DNA from 2 places in the Segeticoccus rhizosphaerae genome. Region 1 is predicted to be linked to the other one. Evidence: riboswitches for the same ligand, from Rfam matches in the RefSeq annotation. Region 1 holds a riboswitch; the other holds the start of a gene.

The links. A riboswitch is a leader RNA that binds a small molecule or an ion and turns the genes downstream of it on or off. The one in region 1 is predicted to bind cyclic di-AMP.
Region 2: another riboswitch for cyclic di-AMP. It lies ahead of FCN22_RS16445 (C40 family peptidase); the one in region 1 lies ahead of FCN22_RS22665 (transglycosylase family protein).

What each region holds. Positions count from the first base shown of each region.
Region 1 covers NZ_SWMA01000005.1:207,676-211,075, forward strand. The annotation lists gene FCN22_RS22510 (transglycosylase family protein) at 1-312, opposite strand, end outside; cyclic di-AMP (ydaO/yuaA leader) riboswitch at 320-475, opposite strand; gene FCN22_RS22665 (transglycosylase family protein) at 851-1,735, opposite strand; cyclic di-AMP (ydaO/yuaA leader) riboswitch at 1,768-1,866, opposite strand; gene FCN22_RS06420 (threonine/serine exporter family protein) at 2,128-3,400, opposite strand, start outside.
Region 2 covers NZ_SWMA01000029.1:27,548-30,947, reverse strand. The annotation lists gene FCN22_RS16445 (C40 family peptidase) at 298-1,110, opposite strand; cyclic di-AMP (ydaO/yuaA leader) riboswitch at 1,122-1,327, opposite strand; gene FCN22_RS16440 (S8 family serine peptidase) at 1,522-2,757, shown strand; gene FCN22_RS16435 (RNA polymerase sigma factor) at 2,747-3,172, shown strand; gene FCN22_RS16430 (hypothetical protein) at 3,249-3,400, opposite strand, start outside.

The DNA.
Region 1 (3,400 bases):
GCGGGCGATGGCGATCTGCTCGGACTTGGTGGCCAGGTCGGCGCGTGAGGCGTATGCCGTGCCGCCGAAGGCACGCCAGGTGGTGTAGGAGAACTGCAGGCCACCGTAGTAGCCGTTGCCGGTGTTGATCGACCAGTTGCCGCCGCTCTCGCAGGCGGCAACCCGGTCCCAGACCGTGCCGGAGGCGTGGGCGGCAGGCGCGCCGATTCCGACGCTCGCGGCCGCGGTCGCCGCCCCGGCCAGGGCGACGCCGGCCAGCCGCCGGCGGGTCGCGCCTGGTCTGGATGGGCGCAGGGGTGTGGTGGGACGCATGAGGCGTGGTTCCTTCCGTCGGCGCCTGTGGGGTCAGCTGTCGGGTTCGGGCTGGAAGGTGCCCGGCCGGCATACCGGCTTCACCCCGAGGCGCGACCGGCTGCCGCGTCGAAGATGGGTCCCCCACCCTCGTCTGTGCCCGGATTTCCGGTGAGGTGGCCGCCGACGAGGTTCGGTGCTGCGGGCCACGCACGCGCTGTGGGTCATGGGAGCTGCTATGGAGTTGAGGGTCCTGCGCCTGCACTCCGGCCCCGACCGGGCGCCCGCACTCCTGCGACGGAGGGCGTGCGACGCCGCACATTACGGGAAGGTCACGCTGCTTGACAAGCCCCTCCTATATCTCAGGTCCCTTAAAACCCATGGACGACACGCCGACACATGCGTCACTTCTGACACATCTGCGCGCAGATCCCGCCGTCGGATCCGGCCCTCCGGGGCCGGTCAGGTGTGCCGTGCCGGGCCATGCTCGGGCACGCAAAAACCCCGCGGCGCGCCGTGCGCCGCGGGGCTCTTGCAGGGAGGTCTCACCCAAGGGTGATCACTTGGGCAGGTTGATCTCCTGGCCCACGAAGATCAGGTTCGGGTCGTCGATGTCACCCTTGTTGAGCTTGAAGATGGCCTTCCAGCCACCCTTGACGTCGTGCTTCTCGGCGATCTCGCCGAGGGTGTCACCCTTGCGGACGGTGATCTCCTTGACGTCGTTCTTGTTGACCTTGGGAGACTCCGCCTTCGGGGCCGGGGCGGCCTCGGGGGCCGGCGCAGCCGCGCGGGTCACGGCGACGGACACGTAGTGACCGCTGGAGGTCTTGATCCACGCGCCGTTGGAGACACCGCTCACGGTGGTGCCGGACGGCGCGTAGTCCACCACACGGTAGGCCGTGCTCGGGCCGGAGCGCACGTTGGCACCGGCGGAGAAACGCGACACCTGCTCGGTGCCGTTGAAGGCCTCGAGCGGGGTGGTGCGGTCGTAGCTGCGTGACGAGCTGCTCGAGTCACTCCGCGAGGAGGTGTCCGTGGACGGCGCCGGGGCGCTGTAGCCACCGTTGGAGCCGGACAGACCCGCCTGGACCGAGCAGACCGGCCAGGCCCCGGGGCCCTGGCTGGCGAGGACCTTCTGGGCCACGGCGATCTGCGCGGACTTGGACGCCAGGTCGGCGCGAGACGCGTAGGCGCCGCCGCCGTAGCCCAGCCACGTGCTGCTGGTGAACTGAAGGCCGCCGTAGAAGCCGTTGCCGGTGTTGATCGACCAGTTGCCACCGCTCTCGCAGGCAGCGACACGGTCCCAGACGCCGGAGGCGTGGGCCGCGCCGGCGCCGAAGCCCATGCCGGCGACGGTGGTGGCGGCGCCGACGAGGGCAACGCCCGCGACGCGACGAGTGGTGCTGCCGCTCTTGGGCGCAGCGTGCTTAGGGGTGTAGCGCATGAGGGGGAGGTTTTCCTTCCTGACGGGCGCCGGTGAGGTGAGCTGTCGGGTTCGGGCTGTCAGGTGCCCGGCCGGCTCCGCCGGCTTCACCCCTAGGCGCAGCAGTGCTGCGCCACTGGTGGGTCCCCCACCCTCGTCTGTGCCCGGACGTCCCGGAAGGTGTCCGCCGACGAGGTTTGGCGCTGCGGACACACACGTGATGTGAGTTTGGTCGGTATGGAGTTGGAACTGCTGCTCCGGCCCCGACCGGAACGCCCTTAACATCGAAGGGCGTGACCAAAACGTTACGTGATGATGCCCCGATCGCCAAACGTGGGGCGTGTCGTGCTCATCACGTCGCGGCGCCTCCCCATCTCATCACCGTTCCGCGGCCCACCGACGCGAGGGCCGCGTCACCGACGCCGTGCACGCCGGCGCCTCACGATACGGCGATCGAACGGGGCCGCCACCACGTCGCCGAAGACGAGCCCCGTCACGATGGCCAGCGCGGTCGCCGAGGCCCCGAGCAGGGTCGTGACACCGGTGGTCGCGAGCGCCTCGCCGTGGCCGACCACCGACCCCGAGACGAGTTCGTACATGCCACGGAAGATGCGCAGACCAGGCAACAGCGGCGAGATGGCCGGGATCACCAGCACGAGCGCCGGCGCACCCATCCGCAGGGCCACCAGGCGGCCCACGAAACCCATGGCGGCACAGGCGAGCCCGAGCGCCGTCATCGAGCCGATGCCCCCGGTGGCGTGCAGCAGGTCCGCCACGAGCAGGCCGCCGGCCCCCATCGCGGCGGTCGGCAGGACGAGCCGGCGCCGGGTGCGCATGCTCACGGCCGAGGCCGCCGCGCCGATGCCCCCTGCGAGCAACCTGATCCAGAGCCCGGCCTCGTGCTCGCCGAAGGACAGCTTGGTCGGTGAGACCAGCCCGAGATCGAGCCCGTGGTCGACCCGGAGGGTGAGCGACAGGCCTGCCGCCACCCCCACGATGATCCCGGCGCTGGTCAGCCCCACCCCGAACAACCGTCCGGCCCCGGTGACGGGATAACCGGTCACGGCGTCCTCGACGGCCGAGGCCATCGCCCTCCCCGGCAGGAGCACGACGATGCCGCCCGCGACGCTGTAGGCGAAGTCCTGCGTGGTCATCGTGTAGGCGCCGGTGGTGCCGAGCGCGAAGGCACCCCACACGAACACCGTGGCGATCGCTCCCCCGGCGGCCGAGACGTAGAAGGCGGGCAGGTCGTGCCGCGACAGGATGATGCCGACCCGGTCGACCAGCACGCTGGAGACCAGTGCTGCCACGATCGCCGGGAGGCCCGCGCCGAGCAGTGTCGCGACAGCGGCGGCCAGCACGCCATACGCCACCGACACGGTCCACCGCGGCCAGAACCGCGGCGCGCGCCGGATGAGCCGCAGCTCCTTCTTCGCCTGGGCACGATCGAACCCGCCGGCGACCAGGCGCTCGACGAACTCGTGCACCGCCACGAGGCGAGCCAGATCCTTCGAGGAGGAGCGCACCACTCGCAGCACCGTGATGGGTCGCCCGGACTCGCGCACGCACTGCACCAGGAGCGATTGGTTGGTGATGTCGATCTCCAGCCGTTCGATGCCGCTCGCGGCGGCCACCGCGGCGACGCTGGACTCCACGTCACGGGTGCCTGCGCCGCATCGCAGCATC
Region 2 (3,400 bases), on a different contig from region 1:
GACGGCACGTTGATGAGCGCCAGAACTGCGAGGTAGCAGCGCTGTCGTCACCGTCGGGGACGCGAAAGGCCCGTGAGCCTCTCGCGCGGCCCACTCTCTCCCGACGCACGTCCTGCGGTCAACGCAGCCAATGCCAAATCTTGTTCAGGATTTGACCAAAGTTCGGGCAACGGAGAGTCAACTGTGCTACCTGCCGTCGCCCGTCACGGGCCGCATCGCCGCGCGGCAGCGAACCACGACGGGGCCGGGCAGGAGTGCGAACCTGCCCGGCCCCGTCGTGTGGGTGCAAGGAGAACCTCAGACGCGACCGAAGCCGGAGACCCCGCTGAAGATGTGGCGCTTCTGCGTGCGCAGCCCGGGCTTGCCCGAGTCGAACATCTGGCCCGGACCGGCGTAGATGCCGACGTGATGGGCCGGGTAACCGAAGAACACCAGGTCGCCGGGACGCGGGTGGGCGACCCGGTGGGCGCGACGCTGCTGGCCTGCGGCGGTCCGGGGCAGGTTGACGCCCGCCTTCCGGTAGACGAACTGCGTGAAACCCGAGCAGTCGAACCCGCGGGGGGTCGTGCCGCCGAAGCGGTAGTAGATGCCGGTGTAGCGCTTGGCGATCGAGACGATCGAGTTCACCGGAGCCTTCCGCTTGAGGCTGCGCGACGGAGCCTTCGTCGTGTGGCGTGCCGGAGCCTTATTGACCCTCTTCGCCACGTGCCGGACCAACCGCATCGTGGCGGCCGTCCTCGGCCCGACGATGCCGTCGCGCACCATGTGGTGGCGCGACTGCCAGCGCTTGACGGCTCGCAGCGTCCTCGGGCCGAAGACTCCGTCGGGGTGGGCACCGACGACGCGCTGGATCTTCCGCACCATGGCGCCCCGCGCGCCATACCGGATGGTGTGCCACCTGGCCGGCTTCGCAAGCACCGTGGTGGTCACCGCGGCCGGGGTGACGGCGGTGGGGGCAGGTGCGGCGGCCGGCGGACCGACGGCACCGGCCGTCGGTGCCATGGCGAGGACGAGGCCGCCGGTCACGGCGACGACAGCGGACGCCTGCGCGGCGGGACGGAACGAGAATCGGCTCGGGGCGCGGTGGCGCCCGGGGGTCTTCGTGGACACGCGGGTCTGGCCTCTCCAGACGCCTGCGAGGTCAGCTGTCGGGTTCGGGTGGGAGTATCACCCGGCCTCCGCCTGCTCCCCCGACTCGACGACCCCGTGTCGACCGGTGGAACACACGGACGCTTCACCCCGAGGGGCATCTCTCGACGCCCCGAAGTGGGTCCCCCGCTCCTGCCGTGCGGTCTGTGGATCTCCGCGATGGCGGCAGGATTCGGCGAGCCACCCGGAGAACTGCCCCGTCGGCAGCGGACACGAATCTACACACCCCCGGCGGGTATGTCACGTGCTGGTCAAGAATTGGTCACGGATCTTCCTCGCGGGAGAAAAAAAGTCCCGGCGGCGACGTATCAGGGAGGGCACGGCCCCGGTCCTCTCCGATGACACAGCGGCGGCCACAGACGGGCGACGACGATGATCTACCGCAAGGGCAGGACCGAGCGCATCGTGCGCGGACAGCAACAGCGCTTCTACGGCGACCACCTGGTGGTGGGACTGCCCCATCTCGGGCTCGTCCTGCACCAGCTCGACACGTGGGGCGCCAGTCCTCGCGTCGCAGACGAGGACGAGCGCCTCGGCCTCGCCCTCGTCTGCCTCGAACCCTCCGCCGCCGTGAGCAAGGTGCGCCGACAGTTCCGGTCGTGGGTGAACGAAGCCGTGGCGCGCGCCGAGGATGCGGGCGCCGAGGCTGCTGACCTGGACCTCACCCTGGTCTGCCTGCGACGCCTCTTCGCGCAGCGGTATGCCGGGTGGTTGCCTGCGCTGGGAAAGAACCGGCTGCTGGAGCGGGTCACCGGCTCGTCGGTGGTGCCCGTCGGCTCGAGCCCCGGTGACGTGCTCCCCCGGGGGCGGTTCCCCGGCAACGGCGCGCGCGTGGGGGTGGTCGACTCGCGGCTGCGGCCCCACCCATGGCTTGACGGCGCCGTGATCGCCGCCGCCCGGGACCTGGCCACGGCCGACGGAATCAGCGACCGAGGGGACGCGGACCACGCGACGTTCGTGACGGGTCTGGTGCTGCGGCAGGCTCCCGGAGCCGTCGTCGACCTGCGCGCCGGTCTCCGGGACGACGGGACCACCGACGGATGGTCGCTCGCCAAGGATCTGGCCGACCTCGGGGCGCGGGACACCGACGTCATCCAGCTCAGCGTCGGCTGTCGCACCGACGACGGCCGTCCCCCGATGGTGCTGCAGGAGGCGGTGCGCGCCGTCGGCCCGCGGACCGTGGTGGTGGCCGCAGCCGGCGACCACGGTGGACCCGCGTCGGACGGGATGGCACCCGCACCGGTGTGGCCGGCGGCAATGGAACGTGTCGTCGCCGTCGGCGCGCTCGACGGGGAAGCGCCGGCCGACTCCACCCCGGACGCGCCCTGGGTCGACGCCCTCGCGCCCGGGGCCGACGTCGTGAGCACCTGCGACGTGCACCGGGATGGCACCGGTGGCCTCGGCCGGTGGGGTGGCTCCGCCTTCGCGGCCGCCGCCGTCGCCGGCGCCATCGCCGCCCGGGTCAGCGACGGGGTCGACGGTCCGACTGCCTGGAGGGACCTGGCCGAGACCTCGAAGAGGGACCATGTCGGGCGGTCCCTCGTCGGCCTGCGCCGCCCGTCGGGCTGGCCGGCCGATGGACGACCAGGGCGCGCCGATGAGTACTGAGAGCGACCAGAGGCATGACCAACGCACCCCGACGGACGTCCTCGTCAGGTCTGCCGCAACCGGTGACGAGGCGGCCTGGCAGGAGCTCGTCCTTCGCTACGTGGCGTTGGTGTGCGCGATCTGCCGCCGTTGCCATCTCTGCGAGGCCGACACGGCCCACGTCACGCGCGTGGTGCTCACCCGTGCCCTCGGCCACTTGTCGGAGCTGACCGGGCCCGGGGCGCTGCCGGCATGGGTGGCGGCCACGACCCGGCGAGAGTGCCTGCACCTGGTCCTGCGCGCTGCCGACGAAGTCGAGTTCGCCGACGCGCAGAACGAGGAGGCGGTCCGCGCCGCCCTGGCCCGGCTCCCGGCGCACTGCCGCCGCATGGTGGGGCTGGCGTCGCACCCGACCCGCGTGGACCGGGTGGCCTGACCGGAAAAGGACAAAACTCGGCCGGTGGACACCGCGTTCACGGTGCCCACCGGCCGGTCGGGTCCGGAGTGGCGGCTCAGGCGGCCAAGCCGTGCTCCGGCACGCTGGTGGCGACCACCGTGGCGGGGCCGTGCAACAGTGCGTCGGCGCTGACGGTCGCATCGAGCCCGGCCAGGAGGGCCAGGACGACGGAGCCGACCACGAGGAGCGCAGCAGCACCGTTCACGA